Linked DNA regions of Pleomorphomonas sp. T1.2MG-36. The protein of the gene in region 1 interacts with the protein of each later gene in a pairwise test. Links are inferred from orthologs where the notes say so. Each region holds a gene or a part of one and is shown on either strand. Other genes may lie near its edges.

The links. Proteins that work in one complex are often made in the same cells at the same time.
Region 2: the proteins of QQZ18_RS16595 (region 1) and QQZ18_RS22745 interact in binary tests that used the Escherichia coli proteins (3 or more experiments, as listed by UniProt). The link is inferred for Pleomorphomonas sp. T1.2MG-36 from one-to-one orthologs.
Region 3: the proteins of QQZ18_RS16595 (region 1) and grxD interact in binary tests that used the Escherichia coli proteins (3 or more experiments, as listed by UniProt). The link is inferred for Pleomorphomonas sp. T1.2MG-36 from one-to-one orthologs.

What each region holds. Positions count from the first base shown.
Region 1 is NZ_CATNLY010000034.1:174,966-179,993, forward strand. Bases 2,314-5,028 are described here. They hold QQZ18_RS16595 (BolA family protein), read left to right. Parts: upstream 2,314-3,383; coding sequence 3,384-3,674; downstream 3,675-5,028. Other genes in these bases: cobS (cobaltochelatase subunit CobS), read right to left, coding at 2,314-2,583; QQZ18_RS16590 (J domain-containing protein), read right to left, coding at 2,649-3,272; QQZ18_RS16600 (HlyC/CorC family transporter), read right to left, coding at 3,677-4,969; aroB (3-dehydroquinate synthase), read right to left, coding at 4,969-5,028. Also shown: cobaltochelatase subunit CobT, read right to left, coding at 1-1,219; QQZ18_RS16580 (GFA family protein), read right to left, coding at 1,233-1,592; more of cobS, read right to left, coding at 1,600-2,313. UniProt on the Escherichia coli protein: Transcriptional regulator that plays an important role in general stress response. Has many effects on cell morphology, cell growth and cell division. Acts by regulating the transcription of many genes, including dacA (PBP-5), dacC (PBP-6), ampC and mreB.
Region 2 is NZ_CATNLY010000053.1:8,824-12,131, reverse strand. What follows is about bases 384-3,308. They hold QQZ18_RS22745 (ABC transporter permease), read right to left. Parts: upstream 2,476-3,308; coding sequence 1,291-2,475; downstream 384-1,290. Other genes in these bases: osmF (glycine betaine ABC transporter substrate-binding protein OsmF), read right to left, coding at 2,530-3,308; QQZ18_RS22750 (ABC transporter ATP-binding protein), read right to left, coding at 384-1,294. Outside these bases: QQZ18_RS22755 (ABC transporter permease), read right to left, coding at 1-359; more of QQZ18_RS22750, read right to left, coding at 356-383.
Region 3 is NZ_CATNLY010000001.1:934,021-937,151, forward strand. Bases 1-2,748 are described here. They hold grxD (Grx4 family monothiol glutaredoxin), read left to right. Parts: upstream 1-1,077; coding sequence 1,078-1,419; downstream 1,420-2,748. Other genes in these bases: purL (phosphoribosylformylglycinamidine synthase subunit PurL), read left to right, coding at 1-661; QQZ18_RS04370 (BolA family protein), read left to right, coding at 796-1,026; QQZ18_RS04380 (hypothetical protein), read left to right, coding at 1,881-2,381; QQZ18_RS04385 (ArsR/SmtB family transcription factor), read right to left, coding at 2,447-2,748. In the rest of the region: more of QQZ18_RS04385, read right to left, coding at 2,749-3,131. UniProt on the Escherichia coli protein: Monothiol glutaredoxin involved in the biogenesis of iron-sulfur clusters.

The DNA of each region.
Region 1 (5,028 bases):
TGTCTCGGAAGTCGGTGTCGCGCTCCATCTTGAAGGCGAGCGGCGCCAGCGGGTCGGTGACGACGCGGGTGATGCGCGCCGTATCGAGGATGCCCTCCTCGATGTCGAAGTCCCAGGCACGGTTCTGCTGCGCCATCAGGCGACGTTGCAAGCGGTTGGCGAGCCGCGCCACCACGCCGGCGAAATTGGCGAGCTGCTTGTCGAGAAGGCCGCGCAGACGGTCCAGTTCGGCACCGTCGCAGACGTCTTCCGGCCGTGTCACCTCATCGAACTTGGTGGTGAACACCTTGTAGTCGCTGACCGGCGGCTGGTTGGTGAACGGCAGTTCCGGACGCTTGGCCTCGCCGGGGTCGCTTGAATCGTCTTCCTCATCGAAGTCGCCGGGATCGTCGGACATCTCCGATTCGGAGTCGCCCTCCGAGGACTCCTGATCCTCGCCGGCGACCTCGCGCTCGCGAGCCGCCGTCTGGTCGGCATCGGCGTCGTCGGCGGGCTCGGCGGACGCCTCGCTGTCTTCGGCCTCCTGCTGCTCGCCGTCCTGGTTGTCGTCCTGATCGGGGTCGCTGCCCAGCTCGTCGCCCATTTCGAGGTTGACGAGAAGATTGCGCGTCGCGCGGGCGAAGGCCTGCTGGCTGGACATGGCATCGGCGAGGTCGGCGAGGTCGTCACCGGCGCGTTCTTCGATGAAGTCTCGCCAAGCGTCCATCAGCGCCTGGGCGCTTTTCGGCGGCGGCGCGCCGGTCAGCTTCTCGCGCACCATCAATGCCACCGCCTCGGACAGCGGCGCATCGTCGCGGTTCTCGATGTGCTGGAGATTGGCGCGGAGGTAGCGCTCCTCGAGCATGGCGGCGAGATTGCCGGCGACGCCGGGCATGACGCGGGCGCCGAGCGCCTCGCACCGCGCCTGCTCCATGGCGTCGAACACCGCCTTGGCGCGCGGTCCCTCCGGCACGAAGGTGCGATGCACCGTCTCGTTGTGACAGGCAAGGCGCAGGGCCAGCGCATCGCCGGCGCCACGGGTGACGGCAACGTCGAAGGCGGACGGCCGACGCGGCGGATCGGGCACGCGCGCCTTGTGGCCGTTGAGCGACGGCCGGTCGGCGGCGAACACCACTTCCAGCTCGCCGTCGCCCGAAATCGCCCGCATCGCCGTCGTCACCGCCTTCTTGAGCGGCTCGATGGCGATTTCCTTGCCTTTGGCCTGGTTGGAGGAGGACACGATGCTCCGTTCCCTAGTAGGAAGCTCCGTCGCACCGCTTGATCGGCAGAGTGTCGAGATCGACCCCGTCGAGACAGCGGGCATTGACGGCGATGGACGGCGTACCGTCAGGCGCGGTACCGGTGGCATAGGGCTGGATGCCGCACACCGGACAGAAGCGATGGGCGATCCGTCCGGTGTGGAAGCGATATTCGGAGACGCCGGCCTCGCCGATCGTCACCCGGAAATCGCTTTCCGGCAGATAGGCGAGAAGGTGGCCAACGCGGCGGCAGCGGGAGCAGTTGCAGGCCACCAGTTCGCCGAGCACGAGTTCGGCCGAGAACCTGATGTTGCCGCACTGGCAGCTGCCGCTGTAGCTCCGCTCGCTGGCCATCGTCGCCTCAGGTGAGCACCATGTTCGCGGCGCTCTCCGGCAATTCCTTGCCGAAGCAACGCTGGTAGAACTCGGCGACCTGCACCCGCTCGGTCTCGTCGCACTTGTTGAGGAAGGTGAGACGGAAGGCAAAGCCGACGTCGCCGAAGATCGAGGCGTTCTCGGCCCAGGTCAGCACCGTACGCGGGCTCATCACCGTGGATATGTCGCCGTTGACGAAGGCCGAGCGCGTCATGTCGGCGACGCGCACCATCTTCGACAGCGTGTCGCGGCCTTCCGGACCGGTGAACGACTTGGCCTTGGCGGCGATGATGCCGACCTCGTGGTCGTGCGGCAGATAGTTGAGCGTGGTGACGATCGACCAGCGGTCCATCTGGCCCTGATTGATCTGCTGCGTGCCGTGGTAGAGGCCGGACGTGTCGCCGAGGCCGATGGTGTTGGCCGTCGCAAACAGGCGGAAGGCCGGATGCGGGCGGATGACGCGGTTCTGGTCGAGCAGCGTCAGCTTGCCGGCCACCTCCAGCACGCGCTGGATGACGAACATCACGTCGGGACGGCCGGCATCATATTCGTCGAACACCAGCGCCACGTTGTTCTGCAGCGCCCAGGGCAGGATGCCGTCGCGGAACTCGGTGATCTGCTTGCCATCGCGCAGCACGATGGCGTCCTTGCCGACGAGGTCGATGCGGCTGATGTGGCTGTCGAGGTTGACGCGCACCAGCGGCCAGTTGAGCCGGGCGGCCACCTGTTCGATATGCGTCGATTTGCCAGTGCCGTGATAGCCCGACACCATGACGCGGCGATTGTGCGCGAAGCCGGCCAGGATCGCGAGAGTGGTGGCACGATCGAACAGGTAGTCCGTATCGAGATCGGGAACGTGTTCGTCAGCCTTGGAATAGGCGGGCACTTCGATATCGGTGTCGATACCGAACACCTCGCGGACCGAGACCCGGATATCGGGCAGCGGCGCGTCATACGTCTGCTGAGCCATAAGACCTCCTGGAGCGACCAAGCGGAGGAAAAAGTCGCTCCGTCGAATCGGGAAAATGCGGCCGATCAACAGAAACCGGCAGTCTTCAAGTAATTATAGGCTTGGATGATCTCCCGCAACCGTTCCTCTGAGGACCGATCGCCGCCGTTGGCGTCGGGATGGTGGCGTTTGACCATGACCTTGTACTGCGCCTTGATCTCCTCCTTCGAGACGCCAACCTCAAGGTGCAACGTTTCGAAGGCGCGCTGTGTCATCGGCGACACGCGCCGGCGCGGCTCCTCGGGCTCGGCCCGCATGCCGCCCGACCGCGACCCGTGGAACACGCCGAACGGATCGTTGTAGGTCGGCTCGGCAGGCCGTCCGTGATGGCCGGCGTTGGGGTCGGTCTGCCCCCAGCGGTTGACCGATACCGTCCAGGTCGGGCGATGGCCGGTCAGCGCGTCCTTCTGGAAGGCGATGACATCGTCGTCTCCCATGCCCGAGAAGTAGTTGTAGGACTTGTTGTAGAGCTGCACATGCTCCAGGCAGAAGTGATGATACTGCCCCTCGCGACCCCGGCCTTTCGGCGCGCGATAGGCGCCAGCGCTCTCGCACCCGTCCCAATCGCAAGGCGGGAACTGGTCGCGAGCGACGCTTTCCTTGTCCGGCTTGATCCGGAGTTTGTCGAAGAGCTTGGAATAGGAATCCATGATCCGCCGATTATGGGCACTCGAAAGCGTGCCGGCAAGGCGTTGACAATCGCCTCGCATGGTCGCCAGATGCCAGATTGCTTCGCCCGCGCCAACCGCCGAGGATGCCCGATGACTTCGACGACCCCGCCCGTTTCCGCCCGCAAGAACCGCATCGAGGCGGCGCTCCTCGCCGAGCTGTCGCCGTCCTATGTGAACGTGATCGACGACAGCGAGCGCCACCGCGGACATGGCGGCTGGCGCGAGGGCGGCGAGACCCATTTCGTCGTAGAGGTGGTATCGGCGGCTTTCGAGGGCAAGAGCCGCCTCGCCCGCCAGCGTCTCGTCATGGATGCGCTGAAGGCGGAGTTCGACACCGGCCTGCACGCCCTGTCCGTCACCGCTCGCGCACCCGGAGAGTGATTTCAGGCGCGGAACGCGTCGTCAACCGGTCCGACCTTCAGCGCCGTGATGCGGTTCCGCTGTCGCCTGAGCACGCGGAAGCGGAAACCGTGAAAGGTGAAGGACTGGCCGGGGTCGGGGATCATCCGCGCCTCGTGAATGACGAGACCGGCAATGGTGGTCGCCTCGTCGTCGGGCAGACGCCAGTCCATCATGCGATTGAGGTCGCGGATCGGCACCGCCCCGTCCACCGAGGCCGAACCGTCGGGATACGGACGGACGCCTTGCACCACCACGTCCTGCTCGTCGGCGATCTCGCCGACGATCTCCTCGAGAATATCCTCGAGGGTGACGAGACCCTGCACTTCGCCATACTCGTCGACGACCAGCGCGAGATGGACCTTGCGCTTGAGAAACGCCCTGAGCTGGTCGGCGGCCAACGTCGTGTCGGGCACGAACCAGGGCGGCGTCATCAGCGTCTCGACGCAAACCTTGGCGGGATCGCCGTCGGCGCGGTCGATGGCGCGCATCAGCTCCTTGGAGTGCAGGACGCCGACGATGTTGTCCGGCTCGTCACGCCACAAGGGGTGGCGCGTGAACGGGCTTGAGATCAACGCCTTCAGGAGATCGCCGACCGGCATGTCGATGTCGAAGGTACGCATCTTGGTGCGATGCACCATGATGTCGGACAGCGGTAGCTCGCTGAGGTCGAGCACGCCGCCGACCATGTCGCGATCGTCCTTGACCACGCCGCCCTCGCGATGCAGCAGGTCGACCGCCTCGCGAATTTCCTCATGCGCCGTCCAGGCCGCCTCGCGCGGCGCCTTGCTGACCAGCCTCAGGGGGGCGATCACCGCTTTCTCGATGCCGGCAATCAGCGGCCCCAGCAGACGGGCCGGAATCTCGATCGCCGACAGGAGAACGAAGGCCGATCGTTCCGGCCTCAGCGACACAATCACGCGCGGCACGGCGTCGAGCAGGATGGCAAGAATGACGCCGCCGACCGCCCAGACGGCAAGGCGCACGGGATCGGTCTCGAGGGACAGCACCGCCCGCGTCGCGAAGATGGTCAGCGCCACCGTCGACACCTGGCGCGCCAGACGGATGGCCGACACCGCCCGCGCCCGCTCGGCGGTCAGCTCGACGAGGCGCTTGATGCGGCGGTCGCCAAGCCGCTCCATGTGATGCAGCTTGGTGCGGTTGGAGGCGAGCAAGGCCGACCCGGCCGCCGACAGGATCACGGTGATGACGACGAACAGGGCGACCGGCACGCCGGCTAACACGAGATCGGCCAGCGCCCCGCCCCGTCCGCCCATCAGGCCTGTCCTTCGCTGAGCTTGTCGGTGAGGAAGCCGCGCACGGCTTCGGCCGGCAC
Region 2 (3,308 bases), on another replicon or contig:
ATGCGGGTCGGCGCCTCGCCGAAGCCCATGGCTGGTACCGAAAGCGCCAGCACCGCCACCGGCGGGAAGGTCTGGCCGATGTTGACGACGGCGCGCGACAGGGCGAGGAACTCGGCGCCGGCCGGCCTCGTCACGAAGATGGCGAGCCCGACGGCGACCACGGCGGCGGCCAGCGTCGACACGGCGACGGTGAGCAGATGCGACAACGTCAGGTCGATCAGGCTGCCCTGATTGTAGATCGGCGGTGCGCCGTTGTTGGTCAGCGGCGCCAGCAGGCCGGCAAAGCGATCCGGCGCCGCGAGAAAGGTGATGAGCGTCAGGAAGACGATCAGCCGCAGGAGGGTGCCGGGGCGGATCATCTGGGCCGCGCCGCCCGGCCGGCAATGCTGTCGAGACTGACGCGGCCGATCGGCGCTCCGGCGGCGTCGACCACCGGCGCCGTCTTGCGGCCGGACCAGAGCAGCACGCCGAGGCCCTCGTAGAGGCTGGCATCGGCGGCAAGCGGTGCACCGTCCGCCTCGCCGGGTTCGACCGCCGCACCGACCGTGCCGAGCGTCAGGTAATGGAAGGGGCGGTCGAGGGAGCCGATCAGGTCGTCGACGAAGGCATCGGCCGGTCGGGCCAGAATGTCGGCGGCCGGCGCATATTGCTTGAGGCGGCCACCGTCCATGACGGCGATGCGGTCGCCGAGATGGACCGCCTCGGCCATGTCGTGGGTGACCAGCAGTATGGTGGTGCCGGTGCGCCGCTGGATGGCCTTGAGGTCGGACTGCGCCTTGGCGCGGATGATCGGATCGAGGGCCCCGAACGGCTCGTCCATCAGCAGGAGGGCGGGCTTGGCCGCCAGCGCGCGGGCGACGCCGACGCGCTGCTGCTGGCCGCCGGACAGTTCGTGCGGATAGCGGCCGGCGAACTGGGCGTGATCGAGCTGGAACAGCTCCATCAGTTCCTCGACGCGGGCGGCCACCGTCTTGCGGTCCCAGCCGAGCAGCATCGGCACGGTGGCGATGTTGCGGGCGACGGTCCAGTGCGGAAACAGGCCGTGGTTCTGGATGGCGTAGCCGATCGAGCGCCGGAGTTCGTGCGCCGGCATCATCGACACGTCGTTGCCTTCGATGAAGACGCGGCCCTCGGTCGGCTCGATCAGCCGGTTGACCATGCGCAAGAGCGTCGACTTGCCCGAGCCGGAGGTGCCGACGATGACGGTGATCGTGCCGGACTCGATCTCCATGTGGACGTCGTTGACGACGGGGATGTCGCCATAGACCTTGGTGAGATGGCTGAGTTCGATCATGCCTTACCCTTGCCGGAAATCTCGATGACGGCGTCGAGCACGACGGCGGCGGCGAAAGCCAGCGCCACCGGCGGCAGCGCGCCGAGCAGGATGAGGTCGGTGGCCGTCTGGCCTAGCCCCTGGAACAGGAAGACGCCGAAGCCGCCGCCGCCGATCAGCGCCGCCACCGTGGCAAGGCCGATGTTCTGGACGAGGACGATGCGGATGCCGGTGAGAACGACCGGCAGCGCCAGCGGCATTTCCACCTGGAGGAGGCGCTGCCGGTCGGTGAGCCCCATGCCGCGCGCGGCGTCGACCACGGCGCGCGACACCCCGGACAGGCCGACCACGGTGTTGGCGACCATCGGCAGCAGCGAATAGAGGAACAGCGCCAGGAAGGCCGGCGCCGTGCCGATGCCGCGAATGCCGATGGCATGCGCGCCCGGCACGTTGGCGGCGATCCAGCCGAGCGGGGCGATCAGGATGCCGAACAGCGCCATCGACGGAATGGTCTGGATGATGTTGAGGACGTTGATCATCGGGTCGCGGACGGCGCGGACCTGATAGGCGAGGACGCCGAGCGGCAGACCGATGGCGACGGCGGCGGCCAGCGAGCCGGCGGCGAGCACCACGTGGTTGATCGCCTCGCGCCAGAACACGTCGGCGCGGTTGCGGTATTCGGCGATGAGCGACAGGTGGCTCCAGGCGCCGGAGGCGAGCAGGGCGACGATCAGCGCCGCCGTGGCGACCAGCGCGACCAGCCGGCCGACTGGGCCGAGCTTCAGCCGCACCATGGCGTCGGTGACCAGCATGGCGGTGGCGAACACCCCGACCCAGAAGCCGCTGGCCGGCGCGATGCGGGCATAGGGGTTGTCGGTCGGCGTCAGGTGCGTGCCGGCGGCGCCGACGCTGAGGGCGAGGGCGCCGATGGCCAGCGCGCCGAGGACGAGGCGGAACACCGGGCTGCGGCTCGCCACGGCCGTGACCAGCGCGGCGACGAGAACGGCGGTGACCGCGGCGGCCTCCATCGGCGGCAGCGCGTCGAACAGCCGGAGGCCGGTTCCCGAGGCGATGCGGGTCGCCCGGAAGGTGGCAAAGGGCAGTGCCAGCGTCACGGCCACCAGGATGGCGATGACGACGCCGAGACGGTCGACCCGCGGCGCGGCGGCTCCGTCCGTTCCGGCATCTGAAAGCGTCGTCATGGCAATCCTTCGGCTGGGAAAGGCGGAGGGGCAGAACCCCTCCGCGTCAGGCTGTTACTTGAGGAAGCCCTTGGTCTTCAGATAGTCCTCGGCAACCGCCTTGGCCGGCTCGCCGCCGATCTGGACGCGGGCGTTGAGGTCCTGCAGCGTCACAAGGTCGAGGCTTTCGAAGATCGGCTTCAGCGTGTCGGCGATCGTCGGGTTGGCCTTCAGCACCTCTTCGCGGACGATGGCGGTCGGCTGGTAGACCGGCTGCACCGCCTTGTCGTCGTCGAGCACTAGGAGGCCCGAGGGGGCGATGGCGCCGTCCGTGCCGTAGACCATGGCGGCATTGGCGCCGTTGGTCTGGTCGGCCGCCGCCTTGATGGTGGCCGCCGTGTCGCCGCCGGACAGCACGATCAGCTGCTCGGGCGTCAGCTTGAAGCCGTAGGTGGTCTGGAACGAGGGCAACGCGGAGGCCGAATTGACGAACTCGGCCGAGCCGGCCAGCTTCACTTCGCCGCCCTTGGCGACCCAGGCACCGAAATCGCTGAGCGACTTGACGCCGGCCTTGTCGGCCACGTCCTTGCGCAGGGCGATGGCCCAGGTGTTGTTGGCCGGCGACGGCGTCAGCCAGACGATCTTGTTGGCGTCGTAGTCGAGCTTCTTGGCTTCCTCGTAGGCCTTGGCGGCATCCTTCCACAGCGGATCGTCGGCCTTGTTGAAGAAGAAGGCGGCGTTGCCGGTGTACTCGGGATAGATGTCGATCTCGCCGGCGGTGATCGCCTGGCGCACCACCGGCGTTCCGCCGAGCTGGATGCGGTCCTCGACCTCGATGCCGGAATTCTGAAGCG
Region 3 (3,131 bases), on another replicon or contig:
CATCGCCGAGGCCTGCCGGGCGCTGAACTTCCCGATCGTCTCGGGCAACGTGTCGCTCTACAACGAGACCAACGGCGAAGGCATCCTGCCCTCCCCCACCATCGTCGGCGTCGGCCTCTTGCCGGACGTGACGAAGATGGCCACCATCGCCTTCAAGGCCGATGGCGACGAGGTTCTTCTCATCGGCGGCCACGGCAGCCACCTCGGCCAATCCGTCTATCTGCGCGATCTGCACGGCCGCGAGGAAGGCACGCCGCCGCCGGTCGACCTTGCGCTTGAAAAGAAGCACGGCGACTTCGTGCGTGGTCTCATCGCCTCCGGCCGCGTTTCTACCTGTCACGACCTTTCCGACGGCGGCCTTGCCGTGGCGCTGGCCGAAATGGCCATGGCCGGCCGGCGCGGCGTCAGCGTCGCGCTTGGCGGCCTAGCGCCGCACGTGGCCGCGTTCGCCGAGGATCAGGCCCGCTACCTGATCGCCGTGAAGCCTGGCGACAGCGCCGCCATCCTGGCCGACGCCGCCAAGGCCGGCGTCAGCGTCGAGCGGGTCGGAACGGTGGGCGGCGACGCGGTCGACTTCGGCCCCGCCGGCAAGGCGTCCATCGCCGATCTCAAGGCGGCTTATGATGGCTGGTTCCCGGCCTTCATGGGCGGCAAGGCGTAAGCACGGCCGATCCGGATCTGCGGAATATGCTCGAAGGTGTCAGCCCGGAGCATTTCCTTTTTGACCGGATGATGCCATCTGATCGAAGGGTGCCGGGCGACTCCCGGCCGGCAACGAGAAGAAGGATGCTCGACATGGCCATGCAGGCAAGAGACATCGAGGCGATGATCAAGGAAGCGCTGCCGGACGCCAGCGTCGAAATCCGCGATCTTGCCGGAGACGGCGATCATTATTCGGCCATCGTCGTATCGGAAGCCTTCCGCGGCCTGTCGCGGGTCAAGCAGCATCAACTCGTTTACGACGCACTCAAAGGAAAAATGGGTGGCGAGCTGCATGCCCTTGCACTTCAGACCAGCGCGCCTTAACTTTGAATGCTTCCAATTCGGACCTTGAATCCGATCGACCGAGGTAGACCCATGGCTGACATCAAGTCGTTCATCGACAACGAAGTGAAGAGCAACGATATCGTCCTGTTCATGAAGGGCACGCCGGACTTTCCACAGTGCGGCTTCTCCGGGCAGGTCGTGCAGATCCTCGGCTACCTCGGCGTGCCGTTCAAGGGCGTCAACGTGCTGGACAACCCCGAACTGCGCGATGGCATCAAGGCCTATTCCAACTGGCCGACGCTGCCGCAGCTCTACGTGAAGGGCGAATTCGTCGGCGGCTGCGACATCGTCCGTGAGATGTTCCAGAAGCAGGAGCTTCAGGCTCACCTGAAGGAGGCCGGTATCGCCGTCAACGAGGCGGCCGCGGAGTAAGGTCAGGCCACTGCCGATGCGTTTTGGAAAGCCCTCGTCGCTGCGTCGACGGGGGCTTTTCGTTTGTCGCAAGAGCCTAAAGCCCGCCACGGACAGCCTTCAAGCGCCAGGAAAGCCGGTTTTTAGCCGTCCATCGAAGAAATTTTCGCGCAAAACGCTGGGGCTTTCGTGATCGCTCCCTGGCCATGTTCACATTGCCGGAGACCCGACATGACCAATCTCGGCCCGGTTTCCCGCAGGAGACCGAGGGTTTTTCCCGATCCTCCGAATACGTTCAACTCCGTAGACACTTTTTCGCGACTTTCGTTCAACTGGATCGCTCGCATACGTCAGCGGCGACCGGTTTGAACGTGAACGGTCAAGCTCCAAATGAGGGTCATCGGCAGCGAACAAGACCTCCCCGCTGCCAAGACATGGAAGACGGCCTTCGACAGAAGACCACCCCAATTGGAGTAGACATCATGAACACCAAGTTCCTTCTCACCGCCGCCCTCGCCGCCGCTCTGGTCCCCTCCATCGCCAGCGCCGCCGGCGTGACCTTCGACCCGGCCGCCCGCGACAACGACCCGCAGTTCCTCAACACGTTCTTCAATGACGGTGGCGCCAACGCCGCTGCTGCCAAGGCCGACGCTGCCCGTTACGCCGCCGCCGAGCAGACCCTGAAGTCCGGCGCCGTGATCGGCACCCATGGTTCGGAAGCTGCGAGGGTCGTGACGACCTTCGACCCGGCCGCCCGTGACAACGACCCGCAGTTCAAGAGCGCCGTGGTTATCGAGAACCCGGCCAACGCTGCCGCCGCCAAGGCTGACGCCGACCGCTACGCGGCGGTCGAGCAGAACCTGAACTCGGGCGCCATGATCGGTACCCATGGTTCGGAAGGCGCGCGGATCGTAACGACCTTCGACCCGGCGGCCCGCGATAACGAGCCGCAGTTCAAGAACACGGTGGTGTTCGCCAACTAAGTCCGGAGCGTTTTGCTCCCTAAGGCATCGGGCCGTCCCAGTCGGGGCGGCCCTTTTTGCGTCGCTCAGGCGCCCGGCCGCCCCGGCATGTCGAAGCTTCGACCCGTTTCCACCAGCGTCTTCAGGCGCGAGATCGCCTCGACCCAGCCGGCCGACACCATGCGGCTGGTGGTCGTATCGCCACCGAAGTCGTCATGCACCAGCGTCAGTTTCGTGGCTCCGACGCCGGCCGGCTCCAGCTCCCAGGTGACACGCGATGGCGGGTCTCCCGCCACGTCTTCCGACCAGCGCGCGGCAAAGCTGTGGGACAGGCGCTTGGGCGGCGTCAGCTCAAGCAGCTCGCCGACGATCATCGCATGTCCCCCCAACAGGAACTCGATCTTGCCGCCGACACGCCACTCGGTGCGCGAGGTCATGTTGAAGTGCTGCCAGAGCGGCGTCTTCTCATCGTCGGTGAGAACCGCCCATACCGCCTCGGGCGAGGCGTCGATGAAAAGCTCGTAAACGTGCTTCGGCTTGACCGTCACAGTATTCATTTTGGCTATCCCCTGCTGAAATCCGCCCTTGAGGTCGGCGAGACCGCGCGCAAACGGCGAGGCGTAGCGCGAGATCCAGCGATCGCTCACGTCCTGAATGGGAACCGGGTTGAGATAGTGGAACTTCTCGCGCCCGACCTTGCGGGTGACCACCAGCCCGGCTTCCTCAAGGACGCCGAGATGCTTCATCACCGCGAAGCGTGACAGTGGCAGA